3 regions of the Longispora sp. NPDC051575 genome follow, and region 3 is predicted to be linked to each of the others. Evidence: riboswitches for the same ligand, from Rfam matches in the RefSeq annotation. Region 3 holds a riboswitch; each other region holds the start of a gene.
What was found. A riboswitch is a leader RNA that binds a small molecule or an ion and turns the genes downstream of it on or off. The one in region 3 is predicted to bind cyclic di-AMP.

Region 1: linked by a shared signal. The riboswitch ahead of AB0M43_RS24210 (NlpC/P60 family protein) and the one ahead of AB0M43_RS11180 (hypothetical protein) in region 3 are both predicted to bind cyclic di-AMP.
Region 2: linked by a shared signal. The riboswitch ahead of AB0M43_RS21305 (hypothetical protein) and the one ahead of AB0M43_RS11180 (hypothetical protein) in region 3 are both predicted to bind cyclic di-AMP.

What each region holds. Positions count from the first base shown of each region.
Region 1 covers NZ_JBFAZP010000008.1:13,658-18,595, reverse strand. Annotated here, with positions in the region: gene AB0M43_RS24225 (4'-phosphopantetheinyl transferase superfamily protein) at 1-214, shown strand, start outside; gene AB0M43_RS24220 (metal-dependent hydrolase) at 327-1,127, shown strand; gene AB0M43_RS24215 (alpha/beta hydrolase) at 1,135-2,079, shown strand; cyclic di-AMP (ydaO/yuaA leader) riboswitch at 2,233-2,364, shown strand; gene AB0M43_RS24210 (NlpC/P60 family protein) at 2,406-3,362, shown strand; gene AB0M43_RS24205 (NlpC/P60 family protein) at 3,562-4,527, shown strand; gene AB0M43_RS24200 (GNAT family N-acetyltransferase) at 4,819-4,938, opposite strand, start outside.
Region 2 covers NZ_JBFAZP010000007.1:110,092-115,029, reverse strand. Annotated here, with positions in the region: gene AB0M43_RS21320 (hypothetical protein) at 1-146, opposite strand, end outside; gene AB0M43_RS21315 (hypothetical protein) at 212-688, opposite strand; gene AB0M43_RS21310 (hypothetical protein) at 685-1,362, opposite strand; gene AB0M43_RS21305 (hypothetical protein) at 1,662-2,630, opposite strand; cyclic di-AMP (ydaO/yuaA leader) riboswitch at 2,663-2,812, opposite strand; gene AB0M43_RS21300 (SHOCT domain-containing protein) at 3,251-3,502, shown strand; gene AB0M43_RS21295 (heavy metal translocating P-type ATPase) at 3,574-4,938, shown strand, end outside.
Region 3 covers NZ_JBFAZP010000004.1:31,747-36,684, reverse strand. Annotated here, with positions in the region: gene AB0M43_RS11190 (ArsB/NhaD family transporter) at 1-866, shown strand, start outside; gene AB0M43_RS11185 (universal stress protein) at 863-1,342, shown strand; cyclic di-AMP (ydaO/yuaA leader) riboswitch at 1,494-1,646, shown strand; gene AB0M43_RS11180 (hypothetical protein) at 1,658-2,650, shown strand; gene AB0M43_RS11175 (hypothetical protein) at 2,746-3,099, opposite strand; gene AB0M43_RS11170 (hypothetical protein) at 3,168-3,524, opposite strand; gene AB0M43_RS11165 (GNAT family N-acetyltransferase) at 3,820-4,473, shown strand; gene AB0M43_RS11160 (NAD(P)H-binding protein) at 4,477-4,938, opposite strand, start outside.

The DNA of each region.
Region 1 (4,938 bases), on a different contig from region 3:
GGTGCGCAAGGAGGCCCTGATCAAGGTGGGCGCGGCGAGCCTGGGGCGGCTGCGGGACACCGACCTGTCGGCGCTGCCGGCGGACGTTCCGGCCGGTACCCGGCAGGTGGTCCGATTCGCACCGTGGCACGTGCTGGACTGGCTCGATCCCGCGCACCGCTTCGGTTTCGCCGCCGTCAGCGCCCGCGAACCGAGGCTGCTCACCCCGGGCTGACCGCCCACCTACCCGTGCTCCCGAGCTCCAAACGTGTGCCCCGCAACAATCTGGTCACGGCCGCGTGTCGCAGTCGCCCACCCGGGCACGAACCGGGACGCTCGGCGGCATGGTGATGGGTCCGACGCACGCAATGTCCGGGGCCGCCGCGTGGCTGGCGGGTTCGTGGGCGCTCGGTGAGTTCATGAACATCCACCAGCGCCCCGCCGAACTGGTCGTCGGAGCCGCCGTCTGCGCCGGCGCCGCACTGCTGCCCGACCTGGACTGCTCGGGCCGGGTCACCGCCAACAAGGGCGGCGCGACCGTGGCCCGCACCTTCGGGGTCGCGTCGCTGTTCCTCGCCGAGTGCGTGGAGAAGTTCGCCCTCGCCGTCTACACCGTCACCCGGGCCAAACACGACCCGAAGCGCAAGAACGGCCACCGCACCCTCACGCACACCTGGGTCTTCAACGTGGCCCTGGGCGGCCTGGTCGCGTTCCTCGCCGGGCACTGGGGCAAGCCGTTCGTGATCGGGCTGCTGTTCTTCACCCTCGGGCTCGCGATCCGGGGCCTGCTGGCCGACTGGGCGAAGGAGCGCGGCTGGATCGTGGTGACCCTGCTGTCGGCCGGCGCCGCGTACGGGGCGTGGCTGTGGCTGCCCGCCGACCGGGGCTTCCCGCTGCTCGGGCTCGCCATCGCGTTCGGCGGCGTCATCCACACCCTCGGCGACATGATCACCAGGGCCGGCTGCCCCGTCCTGTGGCCGCTGCCGCTGGCCGGCCGGGTGTGGCGCGAGATCGGCGTACCGAATTTTATGGCCGTCCAGGTGAACGGCGGGTTCGAACGAGGTTTCCTCCGCCCGTTTTTTGTGATCGTGGCCGGACTCGCCGGAATTCTTCTGGCGGTGCCCGACATCCTCGACCACCTGCGATGATGTGCCCATGTGGGTCAAGGACATCCTGGGCGACGCCTACGAGGCGCGCACCCTGCCGCTGCCGGACGACGAGAACGGCGAGCTGGTCGCGACGCTCGTCCGCCGTCGGGCCGGCCAGTCCACCCGGGCGGTGCTCTACGTCCACGGGTACAACGACTACTTCTTCCAGACCCACCTGGCCGACTTCTTCGTCAGCCTCGGCTACACCTTCTACGCGATCGACCTGAGGCGCAGCGGCCGCAGCCTGCGCCCCGGCCAGACGCCGTCCATGGTGGACAGCGTCGCGGAGTACTTCGTCGAGCTCGACGAGGCCGCCCGGATCATCCGCGAGGAGGACGGCCACGACATCCTGGTCGTCAACGCGCACTCCACCGGCGGCCTGACCACCTCGATGTGGGCGCACAAGCTCCAGGGCACGGGCACCATCACGGCGCTCACCCTGAACAGCCCGTTCTTCGACCTCAACGCGAACTGGTTCCTCCGCCGGGTCGCGCCGGTCGTGCTCGCCCCGATGGGCCGCCGCCAGCCGATGCGTTCCCTCCCGGCGGGCCTGAGCAGCGTGTACGGCGACAGCGTGCACGTCGACCGCAAGGGCGCCTGGAACTTCGACACCGCGTGGAAGCCGATCGAGGGCATCCCGACCCGGCTCGGCTGGCTGGTGGCGATCACGCACGCCCAGCGCCGACTGCGCAGGGGCCTCAACATCGACGTGCCGGTCCTGGTGACCGCGTCCACCGCGTCGTACAAGCGTCCCGAGTGGAGCGACGACGCCACCCGGATGGACTCGGTCCTCGACGTCGCGCACATCGCGGAGTACTCCCGCGCGCTCGGCCCCGACGTGACATTCATCGAGGTTCCTGACGGCCTGCACGATCTCGCCCTGTCGGCGGAGGAGTCCCGCCAGTTCTACTTCGACACCCTGCAGGAGTGGCTGAACGCGCACGTAGGGTAATCGGGCGGAGCCTAGACCCTCCTCTGAGCTGCGGTGCGACCGGGTGGGGCCCACGTCTGGCCCGTCACTCAGGGTTGCTATGCCCGAGATCCCAGGTAGCGTCAGTCAACGTCCGGGAGTCAGCCACCCATTGATGGGGAGCGCCGGACGGGCCGCCGAGTCATCGTGACCGGTGAGCCGGGGAACCATCGCGGAGGTGCGACTTCTCCGCCGGGGTGAATCCGCGCAGTGCGCGGTAGGGCGCAATTTCTTCCCGTCCGAACCCGTCAGCTAACCCGGTAGGCGGTGTGCTGCCCGTGTAGGCAGACGAGGGAAGAGAGTCCTCCTTGGCACCAAGTTCCGTGCCGGGGCTGCTGCGCGCCGCGCTCACTGTTGTGGGCGTCTCCGTGCTGGCCGTCTCGGCTCCGATGACCGCCGCTCAGGCCGATCCCGGTACTGACACCCAGGGCAAGATCGATCAGAACACCCGCGAGGTCACCCAGATCTCCGGTGAGTACGACAAGGTGCGCGCGACGCTGGCCAGTACCCGGCTCGTCGCCGACACCGTCGCCGCGAAGTTGGCCCCCCTCGCCGACAAGGTCGCCGCGACCGCCAACCCGCTCGGCATCGCCGCCCGGCCCACGACCTCCCTGTTCGACCAGGTCGGAGCCGCCGCCGTGGCCACCCGTCCCGCGCCGGACAGCGTCGGGGACCTCACCAGCGCCCGGGGCGAACTCGACGCCGAGAAGGCCCGCCTGGACGGCCTGATCGCCGAGCAGACGAAGCAGGAGACCACCCTGGCGGCGAAGAAGACCGCCCTGGAGGCCGCCAACGCCGAGCTGGTCAGGGCGCGCGACGAGGCGAAGGCCACCGCCGACCGGGCCAGCCGGTCCGCCGAGCGGTCCACCAGCCCGTCGAACACCTCCAACACCCCGCCGCCGAACGTCTCGGGCAAAGCGGGCGTGGCCGTGCAGTTCGCGTACGCGCAGCTCGGCAAGGCGTACGTCTACGGCGCGGCCGGCCCGGACACCTACGACTGCTCCGGTCTGACCATGCGCGCGTGGGGCGCCGCCGGCGTCGGCATCGGCGGGCACCAGACGAACGCGCAGTGGGCCGCCACCACCCGGATCGGCCGGGGCGACCTGCAGCCGGGCGACCTGGTGTTCTTCTACGGCCTGGGCCACGTGGGCATCTACGTGGGCAACAACCAGGTGATCCACGCGCCGCAGCCGGGCGAGTCGGTGAAGATCTCGAACGTCGACTCCATGGGCGGGTACGACGGCGCGGGCCGGGTCCGCGGCTAAGTAGATCCGGGCGGTTCCATTCCACAGGTGGTTTTCCCGCCATTTGTGTGCCCGGTTTCTCGAACACCGAGAAAACAGCTCATCACCTCGCGTGATGGGCTGTTTTCTTTGTGTAGTAGGCATTTCTCGAAGGTGGCACGCATCTCACAAGGCGGGTAACGTGGGCGCGGCTTGTTGCCTATGAAAGGGTCGTGCTGCGTTGACCACCGTCAGCCGGAAACCCCTCCGCGTACTGGCCATCGGCTGCCTCCTCGCCGTCGCCGCAACCCTCGGCGCCTCCCCCGCCCAGGCCGAGCCCACCCCCGCCGAGCTCGCCGCCCAGATCGACAAGGCGTCCGAGGAGCTCGAGAAGGTCATCGAGTCCTTCAACAAGGTGACCGAGCAGCTGAAGGTCACCCGCGAGTCCGTCGACAAACTGAACATCCAGCTCAAGCCGGCCCAGGACAAAGTGGACGCCGCGCGCGGCCGGATCGGCGCCGTCGCCGCCGCCGCCTACAAGGGCCAGAGCGTGTCCTCGATGAGCGCCCTGCTCAGCTCCCAGAACCCGTCGAGCCTGATGGAACAGCTCACCATCCTCGACCAGTTCGCGTACGGGCAGCAGCAGGAGATCTCGGCCTACAACCAGGCCAAGTCCGCCTACGACGGCGAGAAGACCAAGCTCGACGCCGCCCTCAACCAGCAGACCGCCCAGGAGAAGGAACTCGCCGGGCAGAAGGCGAAGATCGAGGAGGAGCTGAAGAAGCTCCAGGAGCAGCGCAAGAAGGCCGGCATCGGCCCCGGCGGCACCGTCGGCCTCCCCGCCCCGCACCTGCCGGGCACCGCGGGCAAGGCCGTCGACTTCGCGTACGGCGTCGTCGGCAAGCCCTACATCTTCAACGCCGCCGGCCCCAACGGCTACGACTGCTCGGGCCTCACCATGGCCGCGTGGAAGTCCGCCGGCGTCTCCCTGCCGCACAACGCGGCCATGCAGTGGGATGCCACGGCGCACATCCAGCGCGGCGAGCTCCAGCCCGGGGACCTGGTCTTCTCCAACGGCCTGGGCCACGTGGCGATCTACGTCGGCAACGACAAGGTGATCCACGCCCCCCAGCCGGGCCAGAACGTGATGATGGCCCCCATCACCCAGATCGGCAGCATCTACGGCTACGGCCGCGTGCGTGGGTGAGGACCCGCTGAGGACGACGCTGGCGGCGCCTCGGCGGAATTCGCAGGGCGCTGCCCTAGCGACTTCCGCCGACGCTTGCCAGCCCCGCCCTCAGCGGGCCACTTCGCCTTAGATCAAAAGATTTTTGTGGGGTACGCCTTCGCGGCGTGCCCCACTTTTGTGTGGGGGGGCTGGGAGTTACGGCGGACATGTCGTTCGGGGCTTTCTTGGCTTTCGGGTGGGTCCGGGAATGGGTTCGAGGGGAAGGGCCGGTTGTCGCAGACCGGGGGACTCGATCGGGGCGGGCACCTGTCAGGCGGACTGGGTGGGCAGGTGTAGTTCGGCTACGGGCTGGTTGCCGCTGAGTTCGCCGGTCGGGTGGAAGCCCAGGCGCAGGTAGAAGTCGCGGGGGCCGTCGTCGTCGGGCGCGTA
Region 2 (4,938 bases), on a different contig from region 3:
CTGTGCGGCACGGGCAGATGGGTCATCGTGGCGTCGCCGCACTGGATACCGTGTGAGAGGGCGACGCTGGTCACCACGGCAGCCAGCACGACAAGCCGCGCGAGGCGGACTCGCGCGGCCCGGCGCCATCCGGAGGCTACGGCCACGCCCGACAGCCTACTGCCGCCACTGTTGCGCGGGGAATCATCCGATATGCCAGGGTTCATGCTGCTCAGGGTGTCGGGCTGACTGTTGGGCCGGGCACCGCAACAGCGCATGTGCCTTCCGCGTCGATGGTCACCGTCGCGGTCAGGGTGGCCCCTGCCGTCACGGTGACGGTCGCACCGCAGACCTCCTCCAGCGGCCCGAGCCCCTTCTCCCCCGTCGTCGGGCAGACGTCGGCGCAGGCACGGTGCCAGGCGATGACCCTGTACTTGCCTGCCGTCAGCTCCTTGGTCAGGGTGATCGGTCCCTGAGGGAAGGCCGCCTCGGTCAATGGCTTGGCGTCGGGCGTCTCGACGCGCGCGTACCAGGCGGTGCGCGCCGGAGCCGCGCCGCTCTGGTTGATAACGAGCGTTCCGGAGGTGCCGCGCGGGGCAGGCGCCGCGCTCGATGCGATCGCGGCCGACGGTCGGGGTGATGGCGGTTGCCCGCCGCAGCCTGCCAGGAGCAGGGCCGCGACGGGCACCAGAAGGACGACGGATCTCATGACGCCCAGGTGATGATGGTGACGGTGTTGCCGGTGCGGATCGACGTCGTCGAGGGCGCGGCGGCCTTGAACGCGGCGTCGGAGTGGCCGTAGATCGCGGCGAGCTGGTTGAAGTCGTGGGCGTTGGGGTGCTGGTTGGTGGACCAGTCCCGCGTGTAGTCCATGCAGGTGCCCAGGTTGGCGTTGGTCATGTCCTCGTCCTGGTGGCCCAGGCCGAAGTCGTGGCCGACCTCCTGGCACATGACGCCCTGGCGCTCGGCGGCGCTGCGGCCGGCCTCGTAGGTGTCGTTCATCTTGGCGCTGGCCTGGTTGATGTGCGTGCCACCGGAGTCGGTGTCGATCGAGGCCAGCCCGGCCCAGCCGTTGTTGCCGTAGGCGTAGTTGCACACCCGGATCGCGCCGGCCGGCATGACGCAGCGACGCCGTGTCGTGCTGGACGTGCCGCCCGCCACGACCGTGTTCTGCAGGTACGGGCTGGCGTTCCAGTCCGCGTTGGCGGTGGACAGGGCGCCGGCCCAGTCAGACGTCACGCTGGAGTAGATCGTCAGCCGGGCCTCGCCGGAGCGCGACCAGTGGTAGCTGCCCCAGCTGTGGTCGGCCTGCGCCGGCGTGGCGGTGAATCCGACGATCGCCGAGGCGGCTGCCAGGGCGATCGCGAGGGGTCGGATACGCATGAGTTGTCTCCCCAAAACCAGACTCGCTTCGATGCGAGGTTGCCAGGGACGCTACTACCGCAGCTAGTAGGTGAGAAGATCGACTTTGTAGCTCCACCTACTACGGAAAGTAGTATTTAAGGTGAAGTGGGGCCTAACATGAGGCGCAGTTAAGCAATCCATAACCATCGCTGTTTCCGCTCGCGCCGCAGCACCGCTCTCGCGGCAGCTCACTCCGACGACATGGTGAATTCGCAACTCGCGGGCGCCCACCTGGAGGCCCGTCGGCGGCGCGCGGCACCCCGGGCCGGTCCTACGGTTCAGCGGATGGAGACGTGCACGTGGTCGGTGTGCTCAGCGGACGGGCCGCCGTAGCCCGAATAGGACCGCCAGCCGGTGCCCGGCATCCAGATCTGGCGGTACCAGATGACGTAGAGCACCGCCAACCGGTCGGCGTTGGCGATGTACCAGGCCGCGAGCCGGTTGCCGTACTCTCGGTCGCCTCCGGTCGCCGCTCCCGAGAAGCCCCCGACCGCCGCAGCCCAGTCACACGCCCGCCCACGGGGATGCTCGTAGCCGTCCTCCATCGAGCGGTAGCAGCCCACGAAACGGGTGAACCCGGCCTTCCTCGTCTCGTTGTAGGCGTGCAGGGTGCGCGGCGACAGACAACCCCCCGTCGAGGGATCCCGCACCGTGCAGCCCTCCGAGGAGAAACTGCCGTCCGGGTTGCGCGGTGCGGGTGTCGCGTTGGCCGGCAGATCGCCGAAGCCGAGAGTCGGGTCCCCACCGCCGGCCTTGCGCAACGCCTTGAGCGCGTCATCCTGACGCGTCCTGAGCGCCTTGAGCTGCGTCTCCTGCTCCAGGATCGCGGCGTCGAGGTCCTTGCGCTGCTGGTCGAGCTCGGCCTGAGCCGCGGTGAACGCGCTCACCGCGGCGGCGTCGCGCTCCGACAGGTAGCGCATCGTCGCGGCCGACTGCAGGAATCCGTCGAGCGAGCCGCTGTTGAGCAGGATCTGCGCCTGGCCCGTCCCAGCGCTCTTGTACTGGGCCGCGGCGAGCAGCCCGACTGCCGCGCTCAACCCTGCCACCTTGGCCTGGGTAGCGGTGATCTGACCGGACAGTTCGCCCTGGCGCTTCTTGGCGTTGGCGATCGCGGTCCTGGCGTCCTGGTACCCCTGCGAGGCGGCAGACAGCGCGTCGCGCAGTTCCTTCGTCCCACCCTCCGGTTCGGCGCGAACCGGCGTGGCGATCAGCACGGCGGCCATGATGACTGCGGTCACGAACGCCACGCGGCGTGTTGACGGTGACAAGACAGCATGAACCTTTCTTCCTCGACCGCCTACCAGGTCAGCTGACGGATTCGGGCGGGAAGAGCGCCCTACCGCAGGGCCCTGAGCTGGGCCCGGCGGATTCACCCCACGTACCTTGGGTCCCCGGCTCGCCCAACTGGGCGACTCGGCGGTGACGACCGGCGTCATCCCTTCGGGTGACAAACAGCCGGCCGACTGAACGCCGATACTAGGACAGGTAGTAGCCGCCGGCAACCTGTCGCACGGCGGTGCCATGCAAGGAAGACCAGCACCACTACCCATAGTCAATACGCAGAAACACGGAGCGGGCATGGACCGCCGAGCCTCGCCCGCGAAAGGCTGAAGGCCTGCGCTCCGGTCTGGGGCGAGTCGATCCGTCACGATGACACCCCGTCGACCTTGGGGACGCAACAGTGACCGCCCGGCTCTACTTCGCCCGTTGACGTGGGACGTTTCACCTAATCTGAGCGATTCCGATGCGAGGTGCCGGCTGCCTGAGGGGTCAGACGGCCTGCCCAGCTCGGGCCGGAGGGCACTGGCGGAGTCTGCGGAGCGCGGCGCACCGTGGAGGTGACCGGTTTGATTCGGAGGTGGGCGTGATGATGTACGGCGATGGCTGGGGCATGGGTTGGATGCTGATCATGCTGGTGCTGTGGGGTGTTCTGACTGCTGGTGTCGTCTGGGTGGCCGTGCGCTGGGCACAGGGCTCCGCGAGTCGGGGCGGAGGCCCGGTTCAACAGGCGTCGGCACTGGAGATTCTTGATCGGCGTTTCGCCGCCGGGGAGATCGATGCCGCGTCTTACGACGAGGCGCGGGTCCGGCTGGCCGGCCCTGGGCCGGGTCGGCCGTGAAGTCGTCGGCGATCCGGGCTCCGCGATGATCGTCGCTGCGGTGTCATGAGCTCCTGAAGGAGACGGTTGCGATGAACACTTTCGACTTCGGCGTCGTGGCCGCCGCTGTGGCGCTCATTGGCGTGTTGGGTTGGTTCTTCTTCGGAAAGCGGGCGGTGCGGGACGCGTCGGTGGCCGGCGGGGTGCAGCGGATCGAGGTGACCGTGCGGGGCGGCTACCAGCCGGACGTGATCCGGGTCCGCCAGAATGTGCCCCTGGAGATCGTCTTCGACCGGCGGGAGTCAGGTGACTGCACCTCGCGGGTGGTGTTCGCCGACCTCGGCGTCAGCGCGGCGCTGCCGGCGTTCGCCCGCACGACGGTGCGGCTGACCCCGGTCAAGGCCGGCACGGTGGGCTTCGCGTGTGGCATGAACATGATCCACGGCCGGCTGCTGGTCGAACCCGGCGACAGCCCGGAAGCCACAACCACAGAGGTGCTCCCGGCGGCGGTCCTGCCCGAGGCGGCAGCCGATGTCGAGGATACCCAGGTGGCCGAACGGCGGGCCGAGGTCACGGACCTGAACCGCCGGGTCGCCGTCGGGACCGTGCTGACCGCGCCGGTGCTGTTCGCGGTGATGGCGCACGAGGTGTTCGGGGCCGGCTGGGTGCCGGGGTTGCTGCTCGACCGGTGGCTGCAACTCGCGCTGATCACACCGGTGATGTTCTACACCGGCTGGCCGATCCACCGCACCGGCTGGCTGACGTTGCGCAACCGGGCCGCGGACATGAACAGCCTGATCACGCTAGGCACCACCGCCGCATACGTGTTCAGCCTGCTGGTCACGCTCGCGCCGGAGGCGCTGCCGGCCAACGCGCGGGAAGTGTACTTCGAGGCCGTCGGCGTCATCCTCACCCTGATTCTGCTGGGCCGGTTGCTGGAGGCCCGCGCCAAGGCCGGTACCGGTGAGGCGATCCGGGCCCTGCTGGGTTTGCGGGCCCGCACGGCCCGGGTGGTGCGCGACGGCACGGAGGTCGACGTGTCGGTCGAGGACGTGACGGTGGGCGACGAGGTCGTCATCCGGCCCGGGGAGAAGATCCCCGTGGACGCGGTGGTGGTGTCGGGCTCCTCCGCGGTGGACGAGTCGATGGTCACCGGGGAACCGATGCCCGTCACCAAACGCGCCGGCGACACCGTCGTCGGGGCGACCGTCAACGGGACCGGGTCGCTGCGGGTGCGGGCCGCGAAGGTCGGGGCGGACTCGATGCTCGCCCAGATCATCCGGCTCGTGCAGCAGGCCCAGGCGTCCAAAGCCCCCATCCAGCGCCTGGCCGATGCGATCTCCGCCTACTTCGTGCCGGTCGTCATCGCGGTGGCGATCGCCACGTTCGCCATCTGGTTCGTCGCAGGGCCGCCACCGGCGCTGACCGTCGCCCTGGTGTCAGCCGTGTCGGTGTTG
Region 3 (4,938 bases):
TCGCGACGACGGCGGCGGTCGGGGTCCGGGCCCGCCCGCACGTGTACGCCTGCACCCACCTGGCGAACTCCGCCTCGCTCCTGCTGCCGGTGTCGAACCTGACGAACCTGCTCGCCTTCGCGGCCACCGGGCTGACGTTCGCCGGGTTCGCCGGGCTGATGGCGCTGCCGTGGCTGGCGGTGATCGGCACCGAGTACCTGGTGTTCCGCCGGTTCTTCGCCGCTGACCTGGGCACCCCCGCGCAGCCGGTGCCCGTGCCCGCCGCGCCCGCCCCGCGCTACGCCCTCGCGGTGCTGGCCCTGACCCTGGCGGGCTTCGCCGTCGCCGAGCCGCTGGGCGTGCACCCGGCCTGGACCGCCGCCGGGGGAGCGGTCCTGCTGGCCCTGCCGGAGCTGCGCCGGGCCCCGCGCCGGCTCGGCCGGATCCTGGCCGAGACCAACCCGGCGTTCTGCGGGTTCGTGCTGGCCCTGGGCGTGGTGGTGCTCGCGGTCCGCCGGCACGGCCTGGGCGCGCTGCTCGACGGCCTGGTCCCCGGGCACGGCGACCTGCTGGGCCTGCTGTCCGTCGCCGCCCTCGCGGCGGTGCTGGCGAACCTGGTCAACAACCTGCCGGCGACCCTGGTGCTGGTGCCCGCCGTCGCGCACTCGCCGGGCCTGGTGCTCGCGGTGCTGATCGGCGTGAACGTCGGCCCGAACCTCACGTACGTCGGGTCGCTGGCCACCCTGCTGTGGCGGCGGATCCTGCACGCGCACGACGCCCGGCCCACCGCGACGGAGTTCCTCCGGCTCGGGGCGCTGACCGTACCGGCGTGTCTGGCCTCGGGGGTGGTCGCGCTGTGGCTGGGGCTGCGACTGTGGGGGGTATGAGGATTCTCGTCTGGCTCACCGAGGGCACGTGGCCGGCCTGCGTCGACGCGGCGGCCGACCTGGCGCCGCCGGGCGCGGACATCACACTCCTGCACGTCACGGACCCGGGCGTGGCCGAGAGCCTGCACGGCGCGTTCCTGGGCCGGCTGGGCCGGGGCGGGCACGGCACCGACCCCGGGGACACGGTCGAGGCGGCGGTCCGGGCCGCCGAACGCACCCTGCTGGACGCGGCCGTGGCCCGGTTGGGCCGCCCGGCGCACACCGCCGCCACGTCCGGCCGGGCCGAGCGGCTGGTGGTCGAGGCGTGCGAGGCGGCGGACCTGCTGATCCTGGCCCGGGACGGCGACCACTCCCGGCCCGGGCCGGGCAGCCTGGGGCCGGCGACCCGGTTCGTGGTGGACCACGCGCCGTGCCGGGTGCTGCTGCTGTGGCCGGACGCGGCGACGTCCCCGCGGCTGCTCCCGCCGGCCGGGTAGGCCCGCCGGGTACCGGTCTGCTCGGATTGTCGCTCTGTGTGACGACCCACCCTCCACTGTGTGTGATTGAACGGCCGGTAGTTGCCGAGAGTCACGCTCTGTCCTAGCATCGGCGTGCAGACGACCGGCCTTCGCCGCCGACGGGTGGCACCGGGAGTCACCGCCGAGTCACCCTCCGGGGTGAGCCGGGGACCCAAGGTACGTGGGGTGAATCCGCCCGGCTCCTCTGTGGAGGGCCGGCCGGTAGGGCGCTCTTCCCGCCCGAATCCGTCAGCTGACCTGGTAGGCGGGTACGGGAGAAGGGTTCTGTCTGTCTTGTCCGTCTTAGTACGCCGTGCCGCCCTGACAGTCGTCGCCGTCGCCGCCACCGTGCTGGTCGCGATCACCCCCGCCCAGGCCGAGCCCGAGGGGGGCACGAAGCCACTGCGCGACGCGCTCCGGGCCGCCTCCCAGGGGTACCAGGACGCGCGCACCGCGATCGCCAACGCCAAGAAGCGCGAGGGCGAACTGTCCGAGGAGATCCTCGCCTCCCAGGCCAGGGTGGCCGACCTGAGCGCGGCGGTGGGCCGGCTGGCCGCGGCGCAGTACCGGGGCGGCTCGTCGGCCCAGCTCCAGGCGCTGCTGTCCAGCGGGTCGCCGGAGAGTTTCCTGGACACGGCGGCGACGGTGCGCTACCTGTCCGAGCGCGACGGGGCCCAGGTCACCGCGCTCAAGGCCGCCCAGGCCACCCTCGCCCGGCAGCGCAAGGACCTCGACGCGGCGATCCTCGAACAGGAGAACCAGCTCAAGGAGCTGCGCAAACGCCAGGACGAGGCGCTCAAGGCGCTGCGCTCGGCCGGCGGCGGCGACCCGACCCTCGGCTTCGGCGACCTGCCGGCCAACGCGACCCCCGCGCCGCGCAACCCCGACGGCAGCTTCCCGTCCGAGGGCTGCTCCGTGAAGGACCCGACCACCAGCGGCTGCCTGTCGCCGCGCACCCTGCACGCGTACAACGAGACGAAGAAGGCGAACTTCGACCACTACGTGTCCTGCTACCGCTCGGCCGAGGACGGCGGGGAGCACCCGCGCGGCAAGGCCTGCGACTGGTCCTCGGCCGCGAAGGGCTTCGGCGGGATGGCGGTCGGCGCGGAGAAGGACTACGGGAACAAGCTCGCCGCCTGGTACATCGCCAACGCGGACCGGCTCGGGGTGCTCTACGTCATCTGGTTCCGCCAGATCTGGATGCCGGGCACGGGCTGGCGCTCGTACTTCGGCAGCGGGGACCCCTCGTCGGAGCACACGAACCACGTGCACCTGTCGATGCGCTGACCACCTCGCGGTCGGGCCGGCCCCGCCCTGACCGACCGCGTGTCGGCCCGCCCGTGCGGGCGGCGGGCACCGTAGGGGTACCCGCCGCCCGGATCTCAGCCGCAGTTGGCGGTGATCGTGGCGACCACGGAGGTCGTGTCGTTGATGCGGCGGTAGGTGTTCGGGGCCGTACCGACGCAGGTGTAGCTCGTGGAATTCCAGTTGCTCGACACCGTCGTCCAACTGCCGGTGGCGGGGTCCAGCCGCTGGAGTCGGACGTAGATGTCGCGCTCGTCGCCGCTGTCGCAGATCATGTAGGCCCCGGCGCTGAGGTACGTCCCATCGTCGGTGAGGTAGTACTTGGTCCGGCACGTCGGGTAGGCCTGGGCGGGCACGCTTGCGGCGAGGCTGACGCCGGTGGTCGCGAGGGCGAACGCGGCGGCGAGGGTCGTCCTGAGAATGCGTGACATGGGTGCTTCTCCTTCGGGAGAGGGGCGGGTTGGCCGGCGGGTACCCCTGTGGTGCCCGCCGCCGGGGTTCAGCCGCAGTTGGCCGTGATCGTCCGCACCACGCTGGTCGTGTCGTTGATGCTGCGGTAGGTGTTCGTGGCCGTGCCGACACAGGTGTAGCTGGTGGTCTCCCAGTAGCTCGACACGGTCGTCCAGGCGCCGGTGGTCGGGTTCAGGCGCTGGAGCGAGACGTAGATCTGGCGCTCGGGGAGCCCGTCGTAGCAGATCATCCACGCTTCCGCGCCGATCGAGGTCCCGTGGTCGCTGAGGAAGTACGCGACCCTGCACGGCGGGGCGGCCTGGGCCGGGGCGGTGGCGGCGAGGCTGACGCCGGTGGCGGCGAGGGCGAACGTGGCGGCGAGGGCCGTCCTGAGTAGTCGTGACATGGGTGCTTCTCCTTTGGGAGAGGGAGAGGCGACCGTAACAGTCTACATTAGACAGTGTCTATAGATGTCGATGCCTTCGTCCCTCGGCCCACTGGGTCCCACGAGGCGAGCGTCGCGTGGATGTCCTGGCCAGGGGCGCGTCCTGCGTGATCACCAGCGAGTCCGGCGTCGGGAACCGGACCGTCAGGTTCAGGCCGCCCGCTGGCCGGGCCCCGGCGGGCCGCCGACAGGGGCCGGGCCATGGCGCGGGCCACAGACCCTGTCCGGGGCCGGGGCGGCGTGCTGTAATGGCCTGATGATCATCACGGAGGATCTGGTCCGACGGTGGCTGCGGGGCTGGGGCCTGGCCCGGCGCCTGCCCGCCCCCGAGCCGGTCGACGGCGGCCTCCAGGTCCGGTGCGACCAGCCCGGCCGGCAGGTCGAGGTGTTCGCGCTCCGCGCCGACGAGGAACCCGACTCGGTGGCCCGGCTGGCCGCCCGGGTCGCCGCCGCCGACCTGCGCACGTGGCTGACGGTGACCACCACCCGCCCCGAGGAGGTCGGCACCGCCCTCGCGGCCGGCGGCCTGGAGCTGCTGGACCGCCCCGAGTGGCTGATGAGCGTCGACCTGACCACCCACCCGCGGCACGCCCCGGCCGACACCTACCGCTCGACGGTCGAGGTCGACGGCCCGGTCGTCACTGTCTCGATCCACGACCCTTCGGGGGTACTGGCGGCCCGCGGCCAGCTCGCCGTCTCCGGTACCGACGCGGTGGCCGACCGGATCGAGACCAGCCCCGAGCACCGCCGCCGGGGCCTGGCCAGCGCCGTGATGGGCGCGCTCGCCGGGGCGGCCGTGGACCAGGGCGCCCGGACCGGGCTGCTGATCGCGAGCGCCGATGGCCAGCACCTGTACTCCCGCCTGGGCTGGCGGCGCGAGGCCGACGTCCTCATCGCCCGCCCGGCCTGACACTCAGCCGAGGCCGGCGACCGCCCGGGGGACGGGCGTGTCGCCGCCGACCAGTTCCAGGGTGCGGCCGACCGTGCCCGGCGCGTCGAGGAGCGCCAGCAGGACCGCCGCCACGTCGTCGCGGGTCACGTCGCCCCGCCCGGTCCGCTCGGCCAGCGTGACCAGTCCGGTGCCCGGACCGTCGGTGAGCCGCCCCGGCCGCAGGACCGTCCAGTCGAGCCCGGGCCGGGCCCGGACGTCGTCGTCCGCCGCGCCCTTCGCGCGCAGATAGGCGGCGAACACCGGGTCCGTACCGGCCGGGGGCTCGGGGTCGGCGCCCATGCTGGAGACCACCACGAACCGGCGGACCCCGGCACGCTCCGCCGCGTCGGCGAACAGGGCCGCCGCGCCCCGGTCGACGCTGTCCTTGCGGTCGATGCCGCTGCCCGGGCCCGCGCCGGCCGCGAACACGGCCGCGTCCGCCCC